Linked DNA regions of Candidatus Thiodictyon syntrophicum. The protein of the gene in region 3 interacts with the protein of the main gene of each other region in a pairwise test. Links are inferred from orthologs where the notes say so. Each region holds a gene or a part of one and is shown on either strand. Other genes may lie near its edges. The genes, in order: hfq, yhbY, rho and nusG.

Region 1 (7,578 bases), 650 kb from region 3 along the record:
GCCGAATTCCTCGCGCAGACTGCCGCCGATGCGCTCGCCCAAGAGCTTGGCGGTGCGGCTGGAACTGCCGCTGGTGGAGCGGAAGAACTGCGCGGGGTTGCTGATCCGCCACTTGACGTAGTAGTCGACGATAACCGCCTTCTGCTCCACCGTGAGATAGCGCTGGGGGGACGAGTCCAGGGTCTGGATGCGGCGATCGAAGAGCTTGATCTCGTTCAGCAACGGCACCTTGAAGTGCAGTCCGGGCGTATAGTCGCTGCCGGTGATCTCACCCAGGCGCAGCTTGATGGCGGTCTGCCATTCGTTGACGATGAAGGTCGATGACCAGATCAACAGCAGCAGACCGACCAGGACGGCCGGCAGGAAGTTCTTGTATTTGCTTATCATATCCATCAACGCGCCCTCCGGTCACGATCAACGGGGCGGGCGACCGCCGGGCGGGGCTCGGCTTCCGCCGGCACTGCGGGCGGCGGGGGCGCCGTCACGCCGGTCGTCTGACGGTGCCGCATCAGTTGATCGAGCGGCAGGTACAGATTGCTGGCGCCCTCCTTCACGTCGAGCACCACCTTGTTGGTCGCACTCAAGACCTCCTGCATGGTGTCGAGGTACAGCCGCTCGCGCGTCACCTCGGGCGCCTTGAGATAGGCGGCCAGCACCGAGGTGAAGCGCGACGCCTCACCCTCGGATTCCGCGACCACCTTGTCCCGATAGGCCTTGGCATCGGCGATGATACGGGCGGCCTCGCCGCGCGCCTGGGGCAGGACCTGGTTGGAGTAGGCTTCGGCCTGGTTCTCCGAGCGCTGCTTGTCCTCACGCGCCTTGATGGCGTCGTCGAAGGCCTCCTTGACCTGCTCCGGCGGTTTGGCTGGCTGCATGTTGACGGAGGTGACCTTCAGACCGGTCTTGTAGAGGTCCATGAGCTCCTGCACGCGCTCCCTGATGATCGTCTCGATGGCCTCGCGGCCATCGGTCAGGATGAAGTCCAGCTTGCTGCCGCCGATGGTCTTGCGCACCACGGTCTCGGTCGCGTCCTTGATGGAGCGCTCCGGGTTCTGGTCCTGGAACAGGAACTGGGCGGGGTCCTGCACCAGTGATTGGACCGTCAACTCCACGTCGACAATGTTCTCGTCCTTGGTCAGCATGGCCGCCTGGTGGCTGAACGTCGATACCTCGTCCACGTTGACCTTCTCGACCGTCTCGAAGGGATAGGGGATCAGCCAGTGCGGCCCCGGGTCCGTGGTGTCCAGATACTTGCCGAAACGCATCACCACGCCGCGCTCCGCCGGCGCCACGATGTAGAGACCGGTGGCGAGCCACACCAGGACCAAGACGCCGATGATGATGGCGACGGTACGCGCCGCCAGGGCCCCACCGGGCAGATTGAATCCCCCGCCGCCACCGGCGCCGCCGTTACCGCCGGGTTTGTTCCCGCCGAACAGTCCGCCGAGCTTTTCCTGGAGCTTGCGCACGACCTCGTCGAGGTCCGGCGGCCCTTGGTCGCCGCCGCTCTTGCCGCTCCAGGGGTCTTTGTTGCCGCCACCTGGCTCATTCCAGGCCATAGAAACTCCGTCTGTCGTAAGTCAGCATCAGTGATTGGGGAGGCCCCGAGCGACGCGCGCGCCGGACTGAGGCCGTTGGACAATACCGCGATCGGGATCGCCGAGCGCCAGTCAGCAAGATGCCGACGATAGCGGCCGAATCAAGCATCGGGCACCGGGCCGCACCGCGACACCGGACCGCCGATTGTAGGCAGCGGACCGCCGCGGCGCAAACCCGGCACGCGTGAGTCACTCCGGAGTCTCAGGTTCTTCGTCGCCCCCGCCCTCCTGGTCCAGCCCGAGTTGGTCTGCCAGACCCGGCGCCTGCGCCGCCAGGCGCCGCAAGTCGCCCGGGGCGATCAGGATCTCCAGGCGCGAACCCCCAAGATCGTCGGGCTCATCGGCCAGAACGGCGGCATGGGCAAAGATCCAGGCACGCAGACGGGCGTCCTGCGGGCCCAGGCGCAGGACGCGGGGCGCGCGGGCGCCGTCGATCAGTTCCGCCACGGCCGCCAACAGCAGGTCGATCCCGGCCCCGGTGGCGGCGGACAGCCAGACCCGCACCGGCGTCCCGGCCGCATCGCGCTCCAGCCGCGGGGGTTCGTCGTCCAGCAGATCGATCTTGTTCCAGACCTCCAGACGCGGTAGTTCCAGACTCCCGATCTCCGCCAGGACCGTCTCCACATCGGCGATCAGACGCGCCCGATGGGCAGCCGAGGCATCCACCACATGCAGCAGCAGGGCGGCGTTGCGGGTCTCCTCCAGCGTGGCGCGGAAGGCCGCCACCAACTCATGGGGCAGTTCGCTCACGAATCCCACGGTATCCGCCAGCAGCGCCCGCCCCCCGTCCGGCAGGGCGAGCCGCCGCAGCGTGGGGTCCAGGGTGGCGAAGAGTTGATCGGCCTCGTACACGCCCGCCTCGGTCAGGCGATTGAACAGGGTCGACTTGCCGGCGTTGGTGTAGCCGACGAGCGAGATCACCGCGAGTTCAGCCTTGTCGCGGGCGCGCCGCCCTTGGGCGCGTTGCGTCTGGATCTGGTCGAGCCGTTGATTGAGTAGCGCGATGCGCTTGGCGAGCAGCCGCCGGTCGGTCTCGAGCTGGGTCTCGCCGGGACCGCGCAGGCCGATGCCGCCCTTCTGCCGCTCCAGGTGGGTCCAGCCGCGCACCAGGCGGGTCGAGAGGTGGCGCAACTGGGCCAGTTCCACCTGGAGCTTGCCCTCGAAGGAGCGCGCCCGCTGGGCGAAGATATCCAGGATCAGACCGGTGCGGTCCACCACCCGGCACTCGAGCAGACGCTCCAGGTTGCGCTCCTGGGCCGGGGAGAGCGGGTGGGCGAAGACCGCGAGCTCGGCCCCGGTCGCAGCCACCAGGTCCTTCAACTCCACGGCCTTACCGCTGCCGATGAAGAGCCGCGCGTCGGGCACCTTGCGGCTGCCCCCCAGGGCGCCGACCACCAGGGCGCCGGCGGAGCTGGCCAGCAGCGCGAATTCCTCACGCTCGTCGGCTTCGGCCGTGCCGCCCAGGTCCAGGTGGACCAGGATGGCGCGCTCGCCGGAACTCGGCCGGTCGATCACGACAGACCTGGTGCCCTAGGCATTCCCGGTCTCGTCGAGTTCATCCCCGGTCGGCGGCAGCTTGACGTTGCGGGCCGGCACCACGGTGGAGATCGCGTGCTTGTAGATCATCTGGCTGACGTTGTTCTTGAGCAGCACGACGAACTGGTCGAAGGACTCGATCTGACCCTGGAGCTTGATCCCGTTGACCAGAAAGATCGAGACCGGGATGCGCTCCTTGCGCAGGGCGTTGAGGAAGGGGTCTTGCAGGCTTTGGCCCTTGGACATGGCTTTGGCTCCTTGTTGTAGTCGTTACCGAGAAGATTTGCCCGGCTTGAATGCCTGACCGGCCGCGACTGGCGCGGGCGTCGGCGTGCGTGGTCTGCAGCCGGGACATGCCGAGCCACGCAATCGATGAGTCTTAAGTGTATCGCCTTTACGGTCTCTCGGGGCGCCCGATCATCCTCACGATGCTTCGCCGCAAACCGACGAGTCGGAGGCCGCACACAGCATCGAAAACCGCGCCTGCTGGTGATAAATAGACAGGATTAAAAGGATTTTTCAGGATTTACAGGATTTCCGGAAGTGCCGATGACTGACGTCACGGTGTTCTTGATCCTGTTAATCCTGCAGAATCCTGTTAATCCTGTCCATATATTCTCTGGTTGCTTCCGGCCTCGCGGCGTGATTCGCGGGGTTGCCGGCTTCCAGGTCCGCTAGAAACGCGGCTCTAGCGCGCGAGCGTTCAAACGACCCTCAAGGCCGGTCGCGCCGGGCCGCGATCAACGCAAGTGCCCGCGCCAGCGGCTCTCCCTCGTCGGCCAGCCAATGACAATCGGCCTCGGCACGCAACCAGGTGAACTGGCGTTTTGCCAGTTGTCGGGTCGCGATGATGCCGCGGTGCAGCATTTCGTCGAAACTGTACTCCCCTAAGAGAAATTTCAAGACCTGCCGATAGCCCACGCAGCGCATGGACGGCAGTTCCGTCGTCAGGTCGCCGCGCGCCCAGAGGCCCTGCACCTCCGCGACCAGGCCCTGCTCCAGCATCGCACGGAAGCGCCGCTCGATGCGCCCGTGCAGGGTCTGGCGGTCCGTCGGCGACCGCACCAGCTTGAGCAACCGATAGGGCAAGTCGCCGCCCTCCGCGTTACCGCGCCCGATCAGGGTGCTCATGGGCTCGCCGGTGACCGCGTAGACTTCCAGGGCACGCTGGATGCGCTGGGGGTCGTTGGGGTGGACCAGGGCGGCCGTGGGCGGGTCAACCAGGGACAGCCGCCGGTGCAGCGCCGCCCACCCGAGCCGCTCGCCCTCCGCGAGCAGGGCCGCACGGATCGGCGCGTCCGCGTCCGGCAACCGCGCCAACCCCTGCTGGAGTCCGCGAAAATAGAGCATGGTGCCGCCCACCAGCAAGGGGATACCGCCTCCGGCGCTGATCTCGCCCATCGCCGCCAGGGCCTCGGTGCGGAAGCGTGCGGTGGAATAGGACTCGCACGGGTCCAGGATATCGATCAACCGGTGGGGCGCCGCCGCCAGTACCGCCGGCCCCGGCTTGGCGGTCCCGATGTCCAGGCCCCGGTAGATCATGGCCGAGTCCACGCTGACGATCGCGCACGGCAGGCGCCGTACCAACTCCACCGCCAGTTCGGTCTTGCCGGCGGCGGTGGGGCCCATCAGCAGGATAGCGAGCGGGCGGGGGTCCGGGGCTGGTGAAGAGTCCATGGGCTGGTCGGGTGAGGTGAGCGGGGAAGCGGCGGGCCGTCGCGGTTGCGGTCCGCTGACCGCGCTGCACGGACCCACAGGTTAGCGCAACCGGACCAACGCCGCGAACCGCTGCGCGACCCTGTTAACCCAAAGTAGTAGTGTCCCCTCCGTGCAATGTGGAGATGCCCCCTTTGGGCGACCTTGGGGGGCGCGATGCCGGAGAAGGCAATCGGGGTGACCACTTGGCATCCGCTTAGTAAAAATGATATGTCAGAATGCCCTTAGCCCCTAAAGAAAAGCTTTTCTTCCAAGGTCTTGCCGTGGCTTAACTGCCGATATTGCCAGTGCTGACTATTGATACACTGCATCAGTTGCAGATCCATATGCGGTTGCAGGTCAGGGTCATAGGCCACGATAAACTCATTCTTCTGCGGGTTGGTGATCTGCAGCACACCTTCTAAAGCCTGGAGTTGCGCTATCACTTCCCGCGCCGGGCCTGTTTCCATTTGCAGAGTAATATAGCGAATGGCGGCCTGTTCTTCGTTCAGGCCACTGGTCTGCGGCTGTAACATCCCGTTCTCCAGCAGCAAAATGTGCTTGCACAACCGGTCAAGTTCAGCCAAATTGTGGGAACTGATGATAAAGGTTGTCGCCGGCGACCGTTCGGCAATGATCGAACGCACCGTTCGGACATTGACAGGATCGAGCCCCGCGGTCGGTTCATCCAGTAAGATCAGCGCCGGTTTACCGATCAGCGCCTGGGCAATCGCCACCCGCTTGGCCATGCCATGGCTGAGCGCCGGCGGTTTTTCATGGGTCGCCTCTGTCAGTGATACCTCTTCCAACACCCGGCCTGCTTCCAGGGCTGCTTGTTGCGTTGTTAATCCCTGTAGCCGGGCATAAAAGACCAGTTGTTCGATGATGGTAAAGCCGGGGTCCAGTCTTGCAACCTGGGGCAGCGCTGAGACCTTGCCGATGAGTTGGGTTGCACCCGGCGGCTGACCAAACAACCTGACGGCGCCCGACGTGGGACGCAAGAAACCGGACAGGATACTGAGCAAGGTGGTCTTACCGGCCCCATTGGGACCGACCAGGCCGACCGGTTCACCCGCGTCCAGTTCAAAGCTGACATTGGAGAGGGCGACTTTGCCGGAATAGACGTGGGTCAGCTCTTGACAGAGAATAAGCGGTGATTTCATAGCGTTTGCCTTGCCATTATCCAGCGCCCCACAGCCAATAAAACAAGGCTTTGCAACAGGGGAACATACGCCAATTGCAGCGTGTGCCAGCCTGACAGTTCCGCCAGGTTGGATAATTGATAGCCGGGGACCAGCAATGTCAGAAAAGCAAGTGTCGGCAGATAGTAAGCAAGACCGCCGATAATGGCGGCCAGAAATGTCCAGATCAAAATCGCCCAGACAGTTGCCTGCCGCGCCGATTTAACCTTGGCGGATAACGCCGCCATCATGGCGGTGAAGGGAAGAACGGCCAAAATTACATTGACGGTGACGACGAGCAGGGCAGGCAATGCAGAAGAAAAGAGCGCGGCATCACGATACAGCACCAACGCCAGGGTGCTTAATGCGGCGGCACCGATCAACAGCACCTGAATCACCATAATGCCGGCAAAGCGGCCGAAGAATACACGGTCGCGGCTGCTACGCACGACGATAAACCGCAAGGTACCGCGATCACGATCAGAACAGGTTTGATCGGCGGCAAGCATAATGCTCAACAGCGGGAAGATAACCAGCGCAAAATGCCAAAACAGGCCGAATTCAGGAACGAGCCATTGCTGTAGCGAACCAAAACCAATGACGTCAAAAAAGCTGAAGCCTTGCATCAAGCCCTTTTCCTGCACCAACAGTTCGGCAGCAAGGCGCAGCGGATAAAGCAGAATCACACACCACACCACGGCAAAGGTCACTATCGACAGCAGACCACTGCGGGTTACAAAACTCCTCTTGAGTTCAAACTTGCCGATGAGCAAGAGGTGATTAAAAAAACCAGGATGCATTGGCGTTACCTTTTCCTGTGTTATACAGCGTCGCCGAGCAATCCGGCGATGAAATTCCAAAACCCAATCCTGCGCGGGCATTCGCCGGACATTGACGCGCCCGCGCAAGATCGGAATCGGGCCGCGCATCCCCCCGCGCCCCGCGAAGCTTTGACAGAATGACGCGGTTCGCGGCTGCCACGAAGGGTGTGTACCAAAAGATGCGCTGGCTCTGAAATGGACAGACGCGCCTGCTATCCCCGCAAGGCCCATAAGAGTTCGGCGCGCCGCGTTGCGGGATTGGCACCAGGAGGCCGCTATCCCTGGCCCATTGTGTCCCGGATGTTCGGCATAGGCAAGGTGATGAATGCCGGCGGCGCGGGTTGGGTCAAGTGGCTTGATTTCCGCAACGGACGGCGCTTTTTCCTGCCAAAGGTCAGTCCTTGGAGTCTGAAGGCCGGGCCGCCCAGGCACGACGGTTCGGCCAGGCCAACAGCCCGATCGCCAGCAGCACGAGCAGGCCCAACACCAGGGCGAACTGCCGAGAACCGCCAGCCGCCAGCAGCCCGGGCACGACCCAGGCCCACCAGTTCACCGCGGTGTGCAGTACCAGCGCCGGCAGCACACTGCCGCGGCTGCGGTTGTACAGCCATGCGAACACGACCGACAGGGCGACGGTGGACAGCAGGAATGGCAGGAGCGGAATCCGGCCCTGCAGCGTGTCGGCAGTGAAGAACAACGGCAGGTGCCACAGTCCCCACACCGCGCCCAGGATCAGGCTCGCGACGC
Region 2 (7,398 bases), 2.2 Mb from region 3 along the record:
GCAAGATTGAGGAGATTGACCGATGGCATTCCAGATCGTTGAAGGCTGTGTGAACTGCTGGGCCTGCGAGCCCCTGTGCCCGAGCCAGGCCATCTTCGCGGCCAAGCCCCATTTCCTGATCGATGCGGCCAAGTGCACCGAGTGCGAGGGCGACCACGCCGAGCCCCAGTGCGCCGGCATCTGCCCGGTCGAGGGGGTCATTCTCGATGCGCTCGGGGTGCCGCTGAACCCGCCGGGGTCGCTGACCGGCATCCCCCCGGCACGCTTGGCGGCGGCCATGGCCGAAATCAGGGCGCGCTGATCATGGCCACTTTCGCCCTGACCGCACCCGCTGAACTGGTCTTCTACGAGAAGCCCGGCTGTCTCTCCAATGCCCGCCAGAAGGCCCGGCTGGTCGCGGTGGGGCACTGTCTGGAGGTCCGCAACCTACTCGCCGAGGGCTGGACGGCGGAGCGTCTGCGGCCCTTCTTCGGCGCCCGGCCGGTGGCGGAGTGGTTCAACACCTCGGCACCGCGGGTACGCAAGGGCGAAATCCATCCCGAGGCGCTGTCCGAGGCGCAGGCCCTGGCCCTGATGGTTGCCGATCCGCTCCTGATCCGCCGGCCCCTGATCGAGACCGCGGGGCTCTGCGACTGCGGTTTCGAGCCCGGCCCGGTGCTTGCGGCCCTGGGCGTCGAACTGGAGGCGGGCGAGGACCTGCAATCCTGCTCGCGGGGCGGGGAGGCACCGACCTGTCCGGAGGTTTCCACCTCGCAGTTGAACTCGGGGCGCAGCCCCGCGGGGGTGCGCCTGTGACCGTCGGCAACGGCGTCGCCACGGCCCCGGCCGCTGGCCAGGGCGGGGTCCAGATCGCCCCCGGCGTGCATTGGATCGGCGCCCTGGACCCGACGCTGCGCACCTTCGACATCATCCTGCGCACCGCCAACGGGACTACCTACAACTCATTCCTCGTCCGCGGCGATGAAGGGGTCGCGGTGGTGGATACGGTCAAGCTCGAATTCGCCGACGAGTTCTTCCGGCGCCTGGAGTCGGTCGCGGACTATGCCGAGATCCGGGTGATTGTCCTCAACCACCTGGAGCCGGACCACAGCGGCGCGCTCCCGGAACTGATGCGCCGCGCACCCCAGGCGCGACTCTATATCTCGAGTCGCGCCACCTCCATGCTCAAGGCGCTCTTGAAACCCAAGGAGGAGTCACGGCCCTTCGAGTACGAGACGGTCGGCACCGGTGACGAGGTATCGCTCGGCAACCGCACCCTGCGTTTTCTGCATACCCCCTTCCTGCACTGGCCCGACACCCAATGCACCTATCTGGTGGAGGAGGGGGTGCTGTTCTCCGGGGATATCTTCGGCTGCCACTATTGCGACAACCGGCTCTTCAACGACCGGGTCGGCGATTTTCGCTTCTCCTTCGATTATTATTATGCGCATATCATGAGGCCCTTCAAGGCCCATGTGGTCGAGGCCCTGAAGCTCATCGAGCCGCTGGCGCTCAAGATCGTGGCACCCACCCATGGCCCGATCCTGCGCGACCGCCCGCGCCGGTATGTGACCCACTACCGGGAACTGTCCACCTCCAGTCTGGTGGATCAGATCGGCAATGAGGAGCGCTCACTCGTGGTGTTCTATATGAGCGCCTACGGCAGCACCGCGCGCATGGCGGAGGCGATCCGCACCGGGGCCGAGGAGGAGGCCGGGGTGCGGGTTTCGCTCTATGACCTGGAGGGCGGCGAGACGGCGCCCTTCGTGGACCTGATCGAGGAGGCCGACGCCCTCGCCTTCGGCTCGCCCACCATCAATGGCGATGCGGTCAAGCCAGTGTGGGACCTGCTGTCCTCACTGGCGGTGATCAATCTCAAGGGCAAGCTCGGTGCCGCCTTCGGCTCCTACGGCTGGAGCGGGGAGGCGGTGCGCATGATCGAGGACCGGATGCGGGGGCTGAAGATGCGCGTGCCGGTGCCGGGGCTGCGGCTCAAGCTGATCCCCACCGATGATGAACTCATCGAGTGCCGCGAGTTCGGCCGTAAGCTCGCCAACGCCCTGGTGGGGGGCGAGCAGGGGCGGGTGATCGATTTCTCGGAGCTTGGGTAGTGGGCTGGAACTCGATCATCATTCCGGCCGCTCAGGTCATTTCGAGGTTGTCGGTCCGCGCTACGGCACTCGTCGCGTCGTTGTCGTTGTCGCTGTCGTAATCGAGGTTATCGTAGCGCCCCGGATTCTCTCGCATGCTGAATTGCATCGCTTCTACGATTACGACAACGACAACGACAACGATTGTGTTGGGTTCAACTTGTTCTTGACGCGTACTAACCACTAACCACTAACCACTAACCACTGACCACTAACTACCGGAGTCTGACACATGGCAAAAGCGAAGGTCACTTTCGAGGATATCAACCAGACGGTCAACGTGCCGGCCGGCACCCGGGTCATCGAGATCTCGGAGAAGATCGGGGCCGGGATCATCTATGGCTGCCGGGAGGGCGATTGCGGCACCTGCATGATGCATGTGATCGAGGGCTGGAACAATCTGACCGAGCCCTCCGTCCTGGAGGAGAAGGTCCTGCGCGAGAACATGGCCAACCGTCATGACCGCCTCGCCTGTCAGGCGCAGGTCCTGGGGGACTGCAAGGTCAAGCCGGCCTGATGGCCGGCGTCACTCTCACTACGCACACATTGCCGGAGTAAAACTATGGCACTCGTTACTTTTTCAAGCCCCGAATACAAGGACAAGACCGTTTACGCCGTGGCCGGGAGCCACACCGAGACCCTGCTGAAACTCGCCAAAGAGAACAAGGTCCCGGTCCACCACGACTGCCAGGACGGTGAGTGCGGCAACTGCGTGGTGCGCGTCACCAGCGTGGACAGCAAGAACCAGCGCATGGGCGGCCTGCTGACCGAGAAGGAGAAGGTGGTCCTGCGCCAACTGGGAAAGATCACCCCGGAGGATATCGATCGGATGGCGGTGGATGACCTGCCCTCCGAGTGGCGCCTGGCCTGCCAGATGATCGTGCGCGATGAAGACATCCTGGTGCAGTATTGAGTCAGGCCCAGGCACCGGTTGAGCCGCGATGCTCGTCTTGGACCTGAGCACTGAACTGATCGGGGCCGCCGTCCCCGCCGACCGGCTCCGGGCGCGGGCGGCGGGCGCCTATCTGGGGCTCGCCGTGGGGGATGCCTTGGGTGCCACGGTCGAGTTCCTGATCCCCCGGGAGATCCTCGAGCAATACGGGGTCCATCGGGAACTCCTGGGTGGCGGCTGGCTCAAGCTGCGCAAGGGCCAGGTGACCGACGATACCGAGATGAGCCTGGCCCTGGGTCAGGCCATCCTCAGCGCCGGTACCGTGGCGGCGGGACCCATCGCCACTGCCTTCAGCGACTGGATGAGGCGCAAGCCGGTCGATATCGGCAACACGGTGCGGCGCGGCATCGCCCACTACCGCCAGACCGGTGAGACCCAGGTGCCGGAGAGCGACTATGACGCCGGCAATGGTGCCTGCATGCGCGCGCTCCCCATCGCACTCGTCACCCTGGGCGCGGACCTCGAACAGGTCGCCGCGGCCAACCGCATCCAGTCGCACACCACCCACCACAACGCCTTGGGGGACGCGGGGACCCTGACCGTGCTGCGCATGGTCCAGGCCGCTCTGCAGGGCGGCCGGCGCGATCACCTGAAGGACCTGGCCGACGCCCTGGTGGCACAGGCGCCGGCCTACCGCTATGACCGGCGGCGCATGGAGAACCCGGGCGGCTTTCTGGTGGAGACCCTGCGCGCCGTCTTCCAGTCGCTGTTCGCCACCGATTGCTTCGAGGGGGCCCTTATCGACGTGGTCAACCGCGGCGGGGATGCGGACACCACCGGGGCCATCCTCGGCATGATCGCCGGCGCCCTCTATGGCGTCGAGCAGATACCGCGACGCTGGCTCGCGGCCCTGGACCCCAAGGTCGCCGCCGCCTGCCGTAGCCAGGCGGGCGCGCTGCTCGCCATGTCGCCCCAGTGTCGGGGCTGATGAGCGTGGGCCGCCCGGTGCGGGCCTGATGGTCGTCGCGGCCGCCCTCCTGGAGCGCCGCACCCCCCAGTGCGGCGCGGGCTCTGCTCAATCCGCACCGCCGGTTCACTTGCGGGATCGCGCCGCACTGGGGGGCGGCGCTCCCAGCCGGGCCGGGCTTAACGTAACGGCATTGGGGGCACCTGCCCCGTTCGGCGCTGGGCGGCGATGCCTGGCTTCGCGCCGACCGGACTTCCAGGCGAAAAAAAGCCCCGCCGAGGCGGGGCTTCGTGCATTCAGGAGGCGATTGACTTACGCGCGGACTCGCCGACGCACGGCGCCCAGGCCCAGCAGGCCGATGCCCATGAGCGACAGGATGCCCGGAATCGGGGCGTCGTTCGAGAAGGCCGGGGTACCCCAAGAGAACGAGGCGGAGATGTTCCCGCCAATCTCCTGTGCGGTCATGCGCCACGATGCGGTCGCGGGATTGGCTTGGTCGCTGAACGGAGCCGCAGTACCGAGAGCGGTTTGCGTAAAGGTGCCAATGCCATAGAGGTCCATGGCGCCCGGCGAGGTGGGATTGCGGACCAGAGAGGTCAGACTGAATTGGAACGCGGCGCCGTTTTCGCCAACCCAGTTCATGAAGTTGGCGATACCGGGCGCGGGGGTGATCGTCAGGGCTGAGGACCAGATGTTGCCGATGGTCTGAGATCCAAACGTATCGTCCATCTCGTTGCTGATGAAAAAATCGTTGGGCGCAGCACCGGTGCCGGGATTGTAAGTCGCCGGTACGTTGCTCGTCTGCCATAGCCCGGTCGTGAAGGTGATCGAGCTGGCGTTATTCAGGTTGTCCCCCAAGGGGATCGTAACGATGCCGCCGACGGTGGCGGCGAAGCCCGCGTTGGGGTCGAAATTGGCGGAGGCGTTGAGGGAGACGAGGGCGCTGGCGCCCAAGACCAGCGCGGCGAGGAACCTTTTCATGAATTTCTCCGGTTGACGAGCTGAAATCGTGAAGAACTGGGTATGGTATCTGTCGAGCGATTATTTCGCACGAATCGTGCCAAAACAAAATACCGCAAATAAATAATTACTTAACATGAAGGCTCTTTTGGAAGTGTAAAATTTCCTGACACCTGTCGTTGGGTCTGCGGGAGGGAAACGGGGGCCCAGCGTCCGGCGCCTGCGCTCGCCAACGGCGTCCGCCCGGCCGGATGGCCTTGCGCCTGGGCGTTGTCACGTGGGCTCGCGCCGCGGGGCGGCTTTAAAGCGGGGTCGGCCCCGGGCTAACGTAGCCTACGCCGTGCGGGGGCGCGCGGCAAGCCGCTCGCGCGTCAGGGGCTAAGGCCGGCCTTCGGGCATCCCCGCGCCCATCGATCTCTGCCCCTGCGCTGCTGGGCCAGGTGCGGTTCGCGGCGGCGCGCGGCGAGCTTGATGCGGCCCGGGCGCTCCTGACGGCCGCCGGCCAGGCCGGCAGCAACCCGGATGCGGCCTGGTTGGCGTTGGGCTTCCTGGAGTATAGCCACCACCGCTACGCGGCGGCCGAGGCCGCCTATACGCGGGCGGCCGAGCACGCCACGGACCGCTGGCAGGCCTAATCTGCGGCGCGCCGAGGCGCGCCTGGACGGCGGCGCTGGCGGCCGAGGACCCCGCCACGATGGCGCAGGAGGCCGCGCTCGGCTTTGAACGCGACCCCCGGCATCCGCTGGCCATGCCGACGGTCCTGCGGGTCTATGCGGCGCTCACGGACCCGCAAGCGCAGGCGGCGTTCATGGCGCGGCTCAAGGCGGTGGTCCCGCACGATGTCGACCTGGCACTGGTCGAGGCCCGGTCACTGGCCGCTGCCGACGATCAGGCGCGAGCGCTGCAGCGGCTCGCGGACCTCCATCGCTCCTCCCCGCAACACCAGGGCGCCTACCATGCGCTGGTGCAGGGCCAACTCGGGCAGGGGGACCTGGTCGCGGCGACGCGCACGGTCTAAGGAGTGGCTGGTCCAACACCCGCAGGACCTCGAATCCATGGCAGTCCTTCCCCGAGAAGGATCAGGCCGCGGCGCTGCTGGGCCGGCTTTCCCGCTAGGCCGGGACGGCGAGCGGGGTGGGCTTCTTGGGATTGGCGCGGTAGAGGACGGCGATGTTGCCGATGCGGGTGACGAGCGTTGCCCCGGTGCGCTCGACCAGCGGCACGATGAGCGCGTCGCGCAGTTCACGGTCCCCGGCGCTGACCTTGACCTTCAGCAGTTCGTGGTGGTCGAGTGCCAGGTCCAATTCGGCCAGCACCGCCTCCGTGAGCCCGGCTTGGCCGACCATGACCACGGGTTTGAGTGGATGGGCCTCGCCCTTGAGCCAGCGGCGCTGCTTGTTGGTAATGGGTGGGTGGTTCGCCATGGTCTGTCGTTCCGGGGGTCGTTGGGGTGTGGTGCGGTCGCCGCCGGGCATTCTAGCGCCTAAACCCAGGGCCGAACTTACTCTGAAGGTCGCGCCGCGACGCTGTGGGAGCGGCTTGCGCCGCGACGGGCCTGGGGGCGCCGCCGCGGCCTTGCAGGTTACCGCGGCGTCGCGTCGCGGCTGAAGCCGCTCCCACAGGCCCGGCGTCAGCGGTGCCTGGCCCCTAACCCCTTGTGTGATCGGAGCGGAGCCGGGCAAGTCGCGGTTTACCCAGCGGTCCCGGGGGGCTAGAATGCCCGGCTTTCCCCCCCATCCCATCGCGGCCCCCCCGGAGCATTCTTGGATTCCCAGCCCGACCTTCGATTCCTGGTTACCCCCGCTGCCGCCGGGGTCGGCCTGCGCGGGCGGCTGCGGGTCCCGGGGGACAAGTCCATCTCGCACCGCGCCATCATGCTGGCGGCGATCGCCACGGGTGAGACGCGGATCGAGGGCTTCCTGGAGGGCGCCGACGCGCTGGCGACGCTGCGCGCCTTCCGCCGCCTGGGGGTCGCGATCACGGGGCCGGACGCGGGCCTGGTGCTGGTGCAGGGGGTGGGGCTCTCCGGCCTCAGGGCCCCCGACGGGCCGCTCGACATGGGCAACTCGGGTACCTCGATGCGCCTGCTGGCGGGGCTCCTGGCCGGGCAGTCGTTCGCGACCACGCTCATCGGCGATGAATCGCTGTCCCGACGCCCGATGCGCCGCGTCACCGAACCATTGGCACTGATGGGGGCGCGGATCGAGACCAACGCGGCCGGTACCGCACCGCTGCACATACTGCCGACGGCCGGCCTACAGGGGATCGAGTATCGGATGCCGGTGGCGAGCGCCCAGGTCAAGTCGAGCCTGCTCCTGGCCGGGCTCTGCGCCGCGGGCGAGACCTGCGTGACCGAGCCGGCGCCGACCCGCGACCATACCGAGCGGATGCTGACCGCCCTGGGCTACCCGGTGCGGCGCACCGGCCCGCGCGTCTGCCTCACCGGAGCA
Region 3 (7,639 bases):
GTCCATGACCTGACCGGCGCACTGGATAGCCTGGCCCAAGACTACCGCGCACTGACCAGCCCCGTCGCCAGGCGTCGGCTGCTGGAGTCGCGCGCGGAGCGCGTGCGTCAACTCGCCTGGGACGGTCTGCCGGACTACTGGAAGGGGATCGGGTCTGAACTGGCCGCCCACTGGATCAGCCTGCTGGAGGCGGAGGCGCGTCAGGCGCGCGAATGGCTGAATCTGGCAATCGAGGCCCCCGCGGTCCGCTTCGTCCGCGGGGACCAGCGGCTGAAGCTGCGTGTCTGCAACCGCAGCGCCGAGCCGGCCCGCTCGGTCCGGGTCACATTGGACCCGACCGCCGACATCGTCTGGGTCCATGACCACGCTCGTCTGGACCTGCTGGAGGGGGGCAAGGAGGCGGATCTGGGGCTCGACTTCCAGGCGGCGTCCGAGGGCGCGGTGCGCATCGCCGGCCGCCTGGACGCCGAAGACCTGGACGGCAATCCCTTCGCGCTCCCGTTCGCCTTCCAGATCGAGATCGCCAGGGCCGGGCGGCCCTATCGCACCCCGGACTATCAGCCCTATGTGACCGGCGAAGGTCTGGGGAGCGACCGCGTATTCGTCGGCCGTGCCGACCTCATCGACTGGTTGCGGGGTCTATGGCTGCAACCGGACGGCAAGCCAGCGGTGGTACTGGTCGGCCAGCGGCGGATCGGTAAGACCAGTCTGCTGAACAAGTTGGCGCGCGACGGGTTGTCCGGGACCGGGCTCTTGCCGGTCGCGATCAATATCCAGGGGGCCGGGAGCGAATACGATTTCTTGAGCGAGGCAGCCGGGGGGATGGCGAGGCTGCTCGGCCAGTCCGCACCTGAATTGGATCGGGCCGAGCCCTATGCCGCGTTCAAGTCCTTCCTGCAAGGTGCCCGCGGACCGCTCGGCCCCAGGCGCTTCCTGCTGATGCTCGACGAGGCCGACCTGATCCCGGAGCGCCGCCTGGGCGACCTGCTGCCGGGCTTCCTGCGCGCGCTGATGCAGGAGCCCCAATACCCGACGGTGCTGCTCTTCTGTGGTACCACCAGGCTCAAGGCCATGGGCCGGGACTATTTCTCCATCCTGTTCAATACCGCCCAGTTCCGCACGGTGAGCTATCTGAGCGCGGGCGAGTCCGCCGAGGTGTTGGAGAAGCCGGCACGCGGCATCCTGGAATACGACCCGGCCGTCCTGGCGGATGGCTATCGCCTGACCCGCGGCCAGCCATTACTACTGCAATTGATTGGCGCCAACCTGATCAACGCCTTCAATGAACAGGTCCGCCGCGGCGAGGAACGCAGCGACTATGTGGATACCAACGACTTCGACCGGGCGGTCAAGTCGGTGGTGGAGCAAGAGACCAATGCCGCCTTCGAGAATCACTGGGATGACAGCGACCCGGCCACCCATCGGGTGCTCGCCGCCCTCGCCTGGGCGACGGATGAAACCAACCGGCGTCAGTTGGATATCGACGGCATCGAGTCGGCCATGGCCGAGACGCGCCTGAGCCAGCCCCGCGAGCAGACCTTTCGCTGCCTGGAGCGCCTGGCGGATGACGAGGTCCTGGAGCGTGACGGGCCGACCTACCGCTTCTGGGTGCCGCTCTATCGCCGCTGGGTCGCCTGGCGCTGGCCGCCGGGGCGGGTGCGGGATGAGGTGGCGGGGTAGGGCGACGGTTGCCGGGGGCCTTGATCATCGCTTCGGCCCCTGAAAGTCCCCGTGGGAGCGGCTTCAGCCGCGACGAGGCCATGGCAGCTTGTGAGATCGCGTCGCGGCTGAACCCGCTCCCACCGGGTCACGGCCTAAGGTTCGCGGTTTGGGCGCCATCCCGCTCTACGCGCTCGGTCCCCAGAGATCGGCCAAATTGATTGTCACCGCATCGAAGGGCGCGACCGACACCTGGGCCGCGCCGACAAAGCGGCCGATCTCGCGCCAGGCGCCGGCTTCGCGGGCGTAGGCTTCCAGGGTGTGCGCGATGGGATCGAGCAACCAGGCGTAGGGAACGCGGAACTTCGCGTAGATCGGCATCTTGACCTTGCGGTCTTTGCTCTCGGTCGACGGGGAGAGGACTTCACAGACCCAATCGGGTACGACCTCGATGCGATGCACGGGGGGATGCGTGATCATGCGCTCGCGCCGCCAGCCCGCCAGGTCCGGAACATCGACCTCGGCATCGCGAATGAAATGTAATTCCGGTTCATCGACGATCCACCAGCCGCCAGGGCCGCCACGGCTCCGCTGGAAGGGTCCGATCAGTTCGTAGCCGAGCCCGGACGCCGTGACGACATGGGGCCAAGCCCGGCGTGGTTGGGTGTAGAGTTGGCCGTCGAGGATTTCGCCCGTCAGCCCTTCGGGCAGTGCCTCCAGTTGCTCGTAGAGGCTGGGACGGGGTTTGGTGCGAGCGTTCATGGCGCGGGCTCCCGGGCGGGTCGATCCGTAGAGCATACCTCGAGCGGGTGGGAGCGGGGCCATTGGGCAGGCTGCCTCGCTTGCCGGGAGGTTCTTGGTCCGCTGTGCGGACCAAGCGCCGTCGGCTTGCGCAGCCTGCCCCGGTCCCCGGTCTGCTAGACTGGAAGCCCATACCCAATGGTCAATCGTCATGCCCGACCAGTCGGCACAGCAGACGCAATCCGCGGCGCAGTGGCTCGATGCCGCCGTGCTCAGGCTGCGCTCGGCCTTCGATCCGAGCCTGGTGCTGCTCTTCGGTTCGCGCGCCCGCGGGACCGCGACCCGGCGCTCGGATCTCGATCTGCTCCTGGTGTGCGAGACGACGGATGGACCACTGGAGCGCATCGGGCGGGTGCTGCGGCTGCTGCAGGACAGCCCCTGGCCGGTGGAGCCGGTGGTGCTGACCCCGGGGGAGCTTGCTGCCATGTCGCACCGGCCGTTCATCCGGCGCATTCTGGCCGAGGGGCGGGTGCTTTATGAGCGCTGAACGGGTGCGGGAGGACGCGGACCGCTGGCTGCGTCAGGCGCGTGACGACCTGGAGGCGGCCGAGGCCCTGATTGCGGCGGGTAAGTTCGCCCAGGCGGCCTTTCTCGCGCAGCAGGCGGGGGAGAAGGCGCTCAAGGCACATTGGTTCGGGCAGGACCTGGACCCCTGGGGCCATTCGCTGACCCGGCTGATCCGGGACCTCCCGGACGACCTCGGGGCGGCGCTGAGCGGGCTCCGGGACTCGGCCCTGGCACTCGACAAGCTCTATATCCCCACCCGGTATCCTGACGCCCTGGCGGGTCTGACCCCCGGGGAGGCGTTCAACCGGGCGGAGGCACAGACGGCGGCAGGTCACGCCCACGCGGTAATCGATCGGGTGTCTGCCCTCGTCGAACCCTGAATCTCAGCGGTCCGGAGCCTGGCGGGGTCCGCGCAGCGGATCCTACCCCTTCATCGAGTCGAAGAACTCCCCATTGGTCTTGGTCGCCTTGAGCTTGTCGTGGAGGAATTCCATCGCGGCCAGTTCGTCCATGGGGTGCAGGATCTTGCGCAGGATCCACATCTTTTGCAGCTCGGCGGCGGGCATCAGGAGCTCTTCGCGGCGGGTGCCGGAGCGGTTGATGTTGATGGACGGGAAGATGCGCCGCTCGGCGATCCGCCGGTCCATGTGGATCTCCATGTTGCCGGTGCCTTTGAACTCTTCGTAGATGACGTCGTCCATGCGTGAACCGGTGTCCACCAGCGCGGTGGCGAGGATGGTGAGGCTGCCGCCTTCCTCCACGTTGCGGGCGGCGCCGAAGAAGCGCTTGGGGCGCTGCAGGGCGTTGGCGTCCACGCCGCCGGTGAGCACCTTGCCGGAGGAGGGGATCACGGTGTTGTAGGCGCGTGCAAGCCGGGTGATGGAGTCGAGCAGAATGACCACGTCGCGCTTGTGCTCGACTAAACGCTTGGCCTTCTCGATCACCATCTCGGCGACCTGGACATGGCGGGTGGCGGGTTCGTCGAAGGTGGATGAGATGACCTCGCCGCGCACCGAGCGCGACATCTCCGTGACCTCTTCCGGGCGTTCGTCGATCAGGAGCACGATCAGGTAGCAGTCCGGGTGGTTGTGCCCGATGGACTGAGCGATGTTCTGCAACATCATGGTCTTACCGGCCTTGGGCGGGGACACGATGAGGCCGCGTTGACCCTTGCCGATGGGTGCCACGAGATCGATGGTGCGTGCCGTGATGTCCTCGGTGCTGCCGTTGCCGATCTCCAGGCCGAGCCGCTTCTGGGGAAAGAGCGGGGTGAAGTTCTCGAACAGGATCTTCGACTTGGCGTTCTCGGGTCGGTCGAAATTGATGTCGTTGACCTTGAGCAGCGCAAAGTAGCGCTCGCCATCCTTGGGGGGCCGAATCTTGCCGGAGATGGTGTCACCGGTGCGCAGTGCAAAGCGCCGGATTTGGCTTGGGGAGACATAGATGTCGTCGGGGCCGGCCAGATAGGAGGCGTCCGCGGAACGCAGGAAGCCGAAGCCGTCGGTCAGGATCTCCAGCACGCCGTCGCCGGAGATGTCCTCGCCGCGCTTGGCCTGGGCCTTTAAGATGGCGAAGATCAGGTCCTGTTTGCGGGAGCGGCCGACACCTTCGATTTCCATCGACTGCGCCAGTTCGACCAGCTCGGGCACCGGCGTTTTTTTCAGTTCGGTTAGATTCATTCGGGTCTTCTGAGGCAGAGGTCAGGGGAGGTGTTGGGCATCCCGCGAGGGATCGGCGTCAAGGGGGGACGGCTCGGGGTGCTGTACACCGCGCAGGGGCGTCCGGACGAACGCCGCGTGGGGGCTTGGTAGCATGTCGTTAGCCGTATCTGCCGAATCCTCATCAGGGAGGATTAAGAAGGCACGGAGACGAAACCTGCCGGACCCGGGTCGGCGGCCGTGGCCGCGCGCCCCGGGGTCCGTTGGCAGGGGTCAGAGATTGCTGTTGATGAAGGCCGTCAACTGCGACTTGGAGACCGCGCCGATCTTGGTCGCCTCCACCTCGCCCTCACGGAACAGCATCAGTGTCGGGATGCCGCGGATGCCGTACAGGGGGGGCGTCTTGGCGTTTTCGTCGATGTTGAGCTTGACCACCTTGAGGCGGCCGGCGTACTCATCGGCGATCTCGTCCAAGATGGGGGCAATCATCTTGCACGGCCCGCACCAATCGGCCCAGTAGTCTACCAGGACGGGTTTGGAGGATTTCAGTACCTCATCCTCGAAAGAGACATCGGTCACATGGACGATGCAATCGCTCACTGAAGTCGGCTCCGTTTTGGTTTTGCATGGTTGTCGGGGGACCGCGCCTCAAGGACCCGCGGGCTCGTTGGCCGGCTGGAGGTTCGGGCGGGACCGGCCGGACGGTTCGGTCTGACTCGGGTAATCCCCGGCGCGCGCGGCGGCAGGGGCAGGCGGGCGGCGGGCAAATTGGCGCGGATTTGGGCCTAAGGGTTAAGATGCTATTTGATCCAAAGCGCAAAGAATTTGCAAGCCTTGCCTTGGGTGAGGTCCGCACTTAGCGAAAAATAAAGGATTTCAATGACAGAGAAACACCTGACCGCTACCCGGTTCGACCACTTCGACCTGGATCTCAGTGTTCTTGAGGGGCTGGCCGATGCCGGCTTCACCCACTGCACCCCGATTCAGGCCGCCACGCTGCCGATCGCCCTGACGGGCCAGGACGTCGCGGGCCAGGCCCAGACCGGCACCGGCAAGACCGCTGCTTTCCTCCTGGTGATCCTGGAGCGCCTGCTGGCGTCGCAGCCGCCGCCGTCCAGCCACCAGTCCCAGCCGCGCGCCCTGATCGTGGCGCCGACCCGGGAACTGGCGGTGCAGATCCATAAGGATACCCTGTTGCTCGCCCGTCACACCGGATTTCGCGTGGGGCTGGTGTTCGGCGGTACCGGCTACCAGGAGCAGCGCGACCACCTGGCCGCGGGGGTCGACATCCTGATCGGCACCCCCGGGCGCCTGATCGACTACTTCAAGCAGCACGTCTTCAGTCTCGGCCGGGTCGAGGTGGTGGTCTTGGACGAGGCCGACCGCATGTTCGACCTGGGCTTCATCAAGGACATCCGCTTCCTGCTGCGGCACATGCCGCCCCCGGAGGAGCGCCTGGGGATGCTGTTCTCCGCGACCCTGTCCTACCGGGTCCTGGAACTCGCCTACGAGCACATGAACAACCCCCAGCTCGTGAAGATCGAGTCGGAGAAGATCACGGCCGACCGGGTGCGTCAGCGCTGCTACATGACCGCCAATTCTGAGAAAATCCCGCTGCTGATCGGGTTGGTGCGGACCTGGGAGGCCCCGCGGGTGATGGTCTTCGTCAACACCAAGCGGGAGGCCGACCGGGTCTGGGGCTACCTCCAGGGCAACGGCATCGCCACCGCCGTGCTGTCCGGCGACGTGCCCCAGAAGAAGCGGTTGAAGCTGCTCAAGAGCTTCACCGACGGCGACCTGCCGGTGCTGGTGGGCACCGATGTCGCGGCGCGCGGCCTGCACATCCCGGACGTGACTCATGTGGTCAACTATGACCTGCCGGAGGACGCGGAGGACTATGTCCACCGCATCGGGCGCACCGCCCGCGCCGGGGCGGCCGGCGATGCCATCAGCTTCGTGTGCGAGACCTACGCCTTCTGCCTGCCGGACATCGAGCGCTTCATCGGCGCCAAGGTGCCGGTGGCGCCGGTGGAGTCATCCCTGTTGCCCGAGATCGACTATCGCAGCCGGTTGCGTCCGGACCGGGAGGATCGGGAATACCGTTCGGACCGCGACGGCCGCGGTCCCCGCCCCGGCGGCGGGGCGCCGGGCCGTGACGGGCCGCGTGGTGCGGCGCGCGACAGCCGCGGCGCTCCACCCGGTCGCGGCCGCCGGGATGGACCGGGGACCGGGGAGCGCCCACGCCCGGGGTCCGAGGAACGGCCGCCGGCCGCGGACCGGGAGCCGACCGCGGCGCCCACCGCGGCCCTGCCGGTCGCCGACGCCCCCGTGGTGGCGACGCCGCCCCCGGCCCGGCCGCCGCGCCGGGCGCGCCGTGCGCCCGAGCAGGCGGCCTTGACCTCGGTCACCCCGCCGAATGCTCCGCCCGGTGTCCCGGGGCCGTCTGAGTCGGCAGCGGTGCCGACGGACACGGCCGCCGACCCCGCCAAGAAGCGGCGGCGTCGGCGCCGCAAGCCGGGCGCCAGGGCGGGGGATGAGCAACCAGCCATCCCGACGCTGGGAGGGCCGGGCGGCGAGCCCGACGAGTCTTGATCCCGACAGAGGGGGAGCGGTTGTTCGCGAATGAACGCGGGCCGCGCCGTAGGGTCCGCTGTGCGGACCATCCCGGCTCAGGCGCGCAGCCCCGGGAGCAGTTCCGCGAAATCGCCGATCGCCGGAAACTCGTCCTGCACCCGCCGCGGCGCCCGCGAGTCGGGCTTCAGCACCGCGAGCAGCGAGCCCATGCCGAAGATACGCGCGGCGCGCAGGACGCGCGGGTTGTCGTCGATGAACAGGGTGCGGGCCGGGTCGAAGGGTCGCACCGCGCGCAGGCGCGGCCAGAAGGCCGGGTCCTCCTTCGGCAGCCCCAGATCATGGGCGGAGATGATGCGCTCGAAGTGGCCGGCGAGGCGCGTGCGGTCGAGCTTCAGTGCCAGGGTTTTCTGGTGGGCGTTGGTCACCAGCACCCGGCGCTT
Region 4 (5,410 bases), 1.8 Mb from region 3 along the record:
TCAAAGGGATCAGACTGTAAATCTGACGGCTCAGCCTTCGGAGGTTCGAATCCTCCCCCCTCCACCATCAGCAGGTGAGTCGCAAGCGCGCAGACGGTTGCAGCGCGGCGTTTTCGTGAGGTGGCAGTCCGGATGATCCGCGTCAGGAAATTCCTGCCTGGCCGGGCCGTTAGGGCGCCGAGAGATCAGTCCGGAAGGCGCTACGCGGGTGTAGTTCAATGGTAGAACCTCAGCCTTCCAAGCTGATGGTGTGGGTTCGATCCCCATCACCCGCTCCAAGATATGGTTTTTGCCCATGTAGCTCAGTTGGTAGAGCACACCCTTGGTAAGGGTGAGGTCATCGGTTCGACTCCGATCATGGGCTCCAGTTTCGCGTAGCCGGCGTCGTGCCGGTCGGCTTGTCGTTGCCCGAGCCCGGTGCTTGCCGGACTTAAGGCCCCGGACCTTTGCCCATCAGAACTTGGCGGAGAGCAGTTCATGTCCAAAGAAAAATTTTCGCGCACCAAGCCGCACCTGAACGTGGGCACGATCGGTCACGTCGATCATGGCAAGACCACGCTGACGGCCGCCATCACCATGCACCAGGCGAAGAAATTCGGCGGTGTGGCGCGCGCCTATGACCAGATCGACAACGCCCCGGAAGAGCGCGAACGCGGCATCACGATTGCCACGGCGCACGTCGAATACGAAAGCAAGGCGCGCCACTATGCGCACGTCGACTGCCCCGGACACGCCGACTATGTGAAGAACATGATCACCGGCGCGGCGCAGATGGACGGTGCCATCCTGGTCGTGTCGGCGGCCGACGGTCCCATGCCGCAGACCCGCGAGCATATCCTGCTGGCGCGTCAGGTCGGCGTGCCCTATATTGTCGTCTACATGAACAAGGCCGACATGGTCGACGACGCCGAGTTGCTGGAACTGGTGGAGCTGGAGGTGCGCGAACTGCTCCAGAGCTACGACTTCCCCGGCGACGACACCCCGATCATCATCGGCTCGGCCAAGCTCGCCATGGAAGGGGACGCCTCCGAGTACGGCACCCAATCCATCGACAAGCTGATGGACGCGATCGACAGCTATATCCCGCAGCCGGTGCGCGCCATCGACGGCCCCTTCCTGATGCCGATCGAGGACGTGTTCTCGATCTCCGGGCGCGGCACCGTGGTGACCGGGCGGGTGGAGCGCGGGATCGTCAAGGTGGGTGAGGAGGTCGAGATCGTCGGCATCCATGACACCACCAAGACCATCTGCACCGGTGTGGAGATGTTCCGCAAGCTGCTCGATCAGGGGCAGGCCGGGGACAACATCGGCGTGCTGTTGCGCGGCACCAAGCGGGAGGACGTGGAGCGCGGCCAGGTGTTGGCCAAGCCCAAGAGCATCACCCCGCACACCCACTTCGAGGCTGAAGTGTACATCTTATCCAAGGAAGAAGGCGGGCGTCACACCCCGTTCTTCAACGGTTACCGTCCGCAGTTCTACTTCCGCACCACCGACGTCACGGGTGCCTGCACCCTGCCGGAGGGCATCGAGATGGTGATGCCGGGGGACAACGTGAAGATGGTGATCAAGCTGATCAACCCGATTGCCATGGAAGACGGGCTGCGTTTTGCCATCCGTGAGGGTGGCCGTACCGTCGGCGCCGGCGTGGTTGCGAAGATTCTCGAATAGTCATTAGTCGTCATTCGGCTGTAAGGTCGCGCCGCGAGGATCATCGGTCCTCGCCGCCCGGCCCCCGGCCTCTCTTTCTTAGGCCAGTAGCTCAATTGGCAGAGCAGCGGTCTCCAAAACCGCAGGTTGGGGGTTCGAGTCCCTCCTGGCCTGCCATTCAACCATCGCCCCTTACTCCACCCCGAGGCGACCCGTCACCCCATGACATCAAGCGTTGAGGTCAAAGGCGCCAGCTTGGATACCGCCAAGCTGGCTGGTGCCGCATTGTTGCTGATTCTCGGCATCTTTGCCTTTTATTACTTCGCGGCCTGGTCGGGGCTGCTGCGGGTCGGGGGGCTGCTTATCATCAGCGGCGGGGCGGCGGCGCTCGCGTTGCAGACGCAGCCGGGGCGGGCCCTGTGGCAGTTCATTGCCGACGCCCGCATGGAAGTGCGCAAGGTCGTCTGGCCCACCCGCCAGGAGACAATCCAGACCACTTTGGTGGTGATGGCCATGGTCGTGGTGGTCGCCCTGGTGCTGTGGCTGTTCGATTCCGTATTGATGGGAATCCTGAGGCTCCTCACCGGCCAAGGAGGCTGACAGTGTCCAAACGTTGGTATGTGATTCACGCCTATTCCGGGTTTGAAGGTCAGGTCAAGCGCTCACTCGATGAACGGGTCCGCCGTGCGGGTCTGGAAGACCTGTTCGGGACTGTGTTGGTCCCGACCGAGGAGGTCGTGGAGATGCGCAACGGCCAGCAGCGCAAGAGCGAGCGCAAATTCTTCCCGGGATATGTGTTGGTTCACATGGAGATGACCGACGAGACCTGGCACCTGGTCAAGAGTGTGCCCAAGGTCATGGGTTTCATCGGCGGTACCGGTGACCGGCCGGCCCCGATCCCGGACAAGCAGGCGGACGCGATCCTCAAGCGCATGCAGGACGGCGTCGAGAAGCCGCGTCCCAAGGTCCTCTATGAGCCCGGTGAGGTGGTGCGCGTCGTCGATGGACCCTTCACCGACTTCAACGGGGTCGTGGAAGAGGTCGATTACGACAAGAGCCGGGTGAAGGTTTCGGTCCTGATCTTCGGCCGGTCGACGCCGGTGGACCTGGAATTCTCCCAAGTCGAAAAGGGCTGAGACGGGCCCGCGGTGCCTCGCCGTTGGATGGTCTTGGAAGAAGAATTCAGCCGCAAATGAACGCAAATGGACGCAAATAATCATTTTGGCTGCTGTTGCGGGTCGGTTGCTTCACGGCTTTCGACCCGGTTTCCGTCGATAGCGGAATCATTTGCGTTTTTTGCGTTCATTTGCGGCTAGACAGTATTTCGGCCCCGGCATGGGGCTTAACACGGGGAGCCGGGGTGTGAACCCCCGGCGCTACTACCCAACCGGAGATAAAGCATGGCGAAAAAGATAAACGCCTACATCAAGTTGCAGGTCAAGGCGGGGATTGCCAATCCAAGCCCGCCGGTGGGTCCTGCACTTGGTCAGCACGGCGTCAACATCATGGAGTTCTGCAAGGCATTCAATGCCCGCACGCAGGAACTCGAGCAGGGTATGCCGATTCCGGTGGTCATCACCGTCTATTCGGACCGCAGCTTCACCTTCATCACCAAGACCCCGCCGGCCTCGGTCCTGCTGAAGAAGGCGGCCGGGATCCCGAAGGGCAGCGCGGTGCCCCATGCCACCAAGGTGGGCACGGTGACGCGCGAGCAGCTCGAGGCGATCGCCACGACCAAGATGCCGGACCTGACGGCGGCGGGGCTGGACGCGGCGGTGCGTACCATCGCGGGCAGCGCCCGTTCCATGGGTCTGGACGTCGAGGGGGTGCTGTAATCATGGCCAAGCAGAGCAAGCGGCAGACCGAGATCCGCACGCGCATCGAGCGGGGCAAGGCGTATCCGGCCGAAGATGCCTTTGGCCTCCTGAAGGAGGTCTCCCGCATCAAGTTCGTCGAGAGCGTCGATGTGGCGGTGAACTTGGGCGTCGACCCGCGCAAGTCCGACCAGGTGGTCCGCGGTTCCACCGTCCTGCCTCACGGGATCGGCAAGACCGTGCGGGTCGCGGTCTTCGCTCAAGGCGCCAATGCCGAGGCGGCGACCGCGGCCGGCGCGGATCGCGTCGGCTTCGAGGACCTGGCCGAGGAGATCAAGGGCGGCAAGATGGACTTCGACGTGGTCATCGCCTCCCCGGACGCTATGCGCGTGGTCGGTCAACTCGGCAAGATCCTGGGTCCCCGCGGCCTGATGCCGAACCCCAAGGTCGGTACCGTCACCGCCGACGTGGCCGAGGCGGTACGCAATGCCAAGGCGGGCCAGGTTCGCTACCGTACCGATAAGGGCGGCATCATCCATTGCCCCCTGGGGCGGGTGGACTTCGAGCCGGTCAAGCTGCGTGAGAACCTGGAGGCACTGCTGACCAACCTGATGAAGGCGAAGCCCAGCAGTTCCAAAGGGATCTATATGCGCAAGGTCACGGTCTCGACCACCATGGGGCCGGGCCTCGTGGTGGATCATCTGCCGCTCCTTTAGTTCTTCGGGTCCGGCCGCGGACGGCCGGACACATCTTTGGGGCCCCGACCTGGTCGGGGACCGTCAAAGACCGCAGGTGGCGCGGTGACCGGGAGGAACCCGGACGGTGCGCCTTAATGACGTGAGATGCCTGCGCAGACGGTGCTCCCGAATCACATTGTTGATGACGGCGCACTGCACAGCGTTTCGGTTGGCCGGGAACTGGCTGACCAATGACGCAGCCTGACCTTGCGGTCGGGTGGACCTTTGTGGAGAGGTGACGACAGTGGCGCTGAATCTTGCGCAGAAAGAAGCAATCGTCGCCGAAGTTGCGGAAGTCGCACGGGGCGCCTTCTCGGCCGTCGGGGCCGAGTACCGGGGCCTGACCGTCGGGCAGATCACGAAATTGCGCGTCGAGGCGCGCAAGGTCGGGGTCTATGTCCGGGTGGTCAAGAATACCCTGGCCCGGCGCGCGCTGGAAGGCACGGATTTCGCGTGTATGCAGGAAGGGCTCAAGGGCCCGCTGATCCTGGCATTCGCGAACGAAGATCCGGGTGCCGTGGCGCGGGTCGCGGAGGCCTTTGCCAAGGAGCACGACAAGTTCCAGGTGCGCCTGGTGGCTGTCGGGGGCAAATTGCTCGACCCCTCAAAGCTCGGTGATCTGGCTAAGATGCCGACCCGCAATCAGGCCTTGAGCCTGTTGCTGGCGGTGATGAAGGCCCCGGTCCAGAAGCTTGCAGCGACGATCAACGAGGTACCGGGCAAACTCGTCCGCACCCTCGCCGCAGTTCGCGATGCCAAAGAGGCCGCCTGAAGCGCGCGCCTCGTTCAAATGCAATGTGATTTAAGGAGACAGGCAAATGGCCGTTTCGAAAGAAGAGATCCTTGACGCGATCGGTAACATGACCGTGCTGGAGGTCGTTGACCTCATCAAGATGATGGAAGAGAAGTTCGGTGTCACCGCCGCCGCGGCGATGGTCGCCGGCCCCGCCGCGGCTGCGGCCGAGGTCGTCGAGGTCGAGGAGCAGACCGAATTCAACGTGATCCTCACCTCCTTCGGTGCGAACAAGGTGGGCGTGATCAAGGCGGTGCGGGCGCTCACCGGTCTGGGGCTGAAGGAGGCCAAGGATGCGGTCGAAGGCGTGCCCAACACCATCAAGGAAGCCGTCTCCAAGGCAGATGCCGAAGAGGCCAAGAAGCAGCTCGAGGAGGCCGGCGCCACCGTCGAAGTGAAGTAACGGCGCATTGCGTCGC

What was found.
Region 1: the proteins of rho (region 3) and hfq interact in binary tests that used the Escherichia coli proteins (3 or more experiments, as listed by UniProt). The link is inferred for Candidatus Thiodictyon syntrophicum from one-to-one orthologs.
Region 2: the proteins of rho (region 3) and yhbY interact in binary tests that used the Escherichia coli proteins (3 or more experiments, as listed by UniProt). The link is inferred for Candidatus Thiodictyon syntrophicum from one-to-one orthologs.
Region 4: the proteins of rho (region 3) and nusG interact in binary tests that used the Escherichia coli proteins (3 or more experiments, as listed by UniProt). The link is inferred for Candidatus Thiodictyon syntrophicum from one-to-one orthologs.

What each region holds. Positions count from the first base shown.
Region 1 is NZ_CP020370.1:3,771,450-3,779,027, forward strand. Bases 1,755-4,616 are described here. They hold hfq (RNA chaperone Hfq), read right to left. Parts: upstream 3,381-4,616; coding sequence 3,129-3,380; downstream 1,755-3,128. Other genes in these bases: hflX (ribosome rescue GTPase HflX), read right to left, coding at 1,788-3,113; miaA (tRNA (adenosine(37)-N6)-dimethylallyltransferase MiaA), read right to left, coding at 3,849-4,616. In the rest of the region: protease modulator HflC, read right to left, coding at 1-393; FtsH protease activity modulator HflK, read right to left, coding at 393-1,559; more of miaA, read right to left, coding at 4,617-4,811; THSYN_RS15800 (ABC transporter ATP-binding protein), read right to left, coding at 5,075-5,992; THSYN_RS15805 (ABC transporter permease subunit), read right to left, coding at 5,989-6,810; THSYN_RS15810 (type II CAAX endopeptidase family protein), read right to left, coding at 7,226-7,578. UniProt on the Escherichia coli protein: RNA chaperone that binds small regulatory RNA (sRNAs) and mRNAs to facilitate mRNA translational regulation in response to envelope stress, environmental stress and changes in metabolite concentrations.
Region 2 is NZ_CP020370.1:915,661-923,058, forward strand. Bases 4,717-7,398 are described here. They hold yhbY (ribosome assembly RNA-binding protein YhbY), read right to left. Parts: upstream 6,373-7,398; coding sequence 6,061-6,372; downstream 4,717-6,060. Other genes in these bases: THSYN_RS04050 (hypothetical protein), read right to left, coding at 4,717-4,969; THSYN_RS04055 (hypothetical protein), read left to right, coding at 5,389-5,583; THSYN_RS04060 (hypothetical protein), read left to right, coding at 5,643-5,966; aroA (3-phosphoshikimate 1-carboxyvinyltransferase), read left to right, coding at 6,712-7,398. Also shown: THSYN_RS04020 (4Fe-4S dicluster domain-containing protein), read left to right, coding at 23-301; THSYN_RS04025 (ArsC/Spx/MgsR family protein), read left to right, coding at 304-795; THSYN_RS04030 (FprA family A-type flavoprotein), read left to right, coding at 792-2,090; THSYN_RS04035 (2Fe-2S iron-sulfur cluster-binding protein), read left to right, coding at 2,362-2,646; THSYN_RS04040 (2Fe-2S iron-sulfur cluster-binding protein), read left to right, coding at 2,692-3,042; draG (ADP-ribosyl-[dinitrogen reductase] hydrolase), read left to right, coding at 3,071-4,009; more of THSYN_RS04050, read right to left, coding at 4,301-4,716.
Region 3 is NZ_CP020370.1:3,121,007-3,128,645, forward strand. The notes cover bases 2,519-5,441. They hold rho (transcription termination factor Rho), read right to left. Parts: upstream 4,647-5,441; coding sequence 3,390-4,646; downstream 2,519-3,389. Other genes in these bases: THSYN_RS13210 (nucleotidyltransferase domain-containing protein), read left to right, coding at 2,612-2,947; THSYN_RS13215 (HEPN domain-containing protein), read left to right, coding at 2,937-3,347; trxA (thioredoxin TrxA), read right to left, coding at 4,899-5,225. Also shown: THSYN_RS13200 (ATP-binding protein), read left to right, coding at 1-1,680; THSYN_RS13205 (Uma2 family endonuclease), read right to left, coding at 1,846-2,421; THSYN_RS13230 (DEAD/DEAH box helicase), read left to right, coding at 5,505-7,217; yrfG (GMP/IMP nucleotidase), read right to left, coding at 7,295-7,639. UniProt on the Escherichia coli protein: Facilitates transcription termination by a mechanism that involves Rho binding to the nascent RNA, activation of Rho's RNA-dependent ATPase activity, and release of the mRNA from the DNA template.
Region 4 is NZ_CP020370.1:1,309,246-1,314,655, forward strand. What follows is about bases 1,243-4,016. They hold nusG (transcription termination/antitermination protein NusG), read left to right. Parts: upstream 1,243-2,249; coding sequence 2,250-2,783; downstream 2,784-4,016. Other genes in these bases: tuf (elongation factor Tu), read left to right, coding at 1,243-1,668; secE (preprotein translocase subunit SecE), read left to right, coding at 1,870-2,247; rplK (50S ribosomal protein L11), read left to right, coding at 3,048-3,482; rplA (50S ribosomal protein L1), read left to right, coding at 3,485-4,016. Also shown: more of tuf, read left to right, coding at 478-1,242; more of rplA, read left to right, coding at 4,017-4,177; rplJ (50S ribosomal protein L10), read left to right, coding at 4,443-4,970; rplL (50S ribosomal protein L7/L12), read left to right, coding at 5,017-5,394. UniProt on the Escherichia coli protein: Part of the processive rRNA transcription and antitermination complex (rrnTAC). The complex forms an RNA-chaperone ring around the RNA exit tunnel of RNA polymerase (RNAP).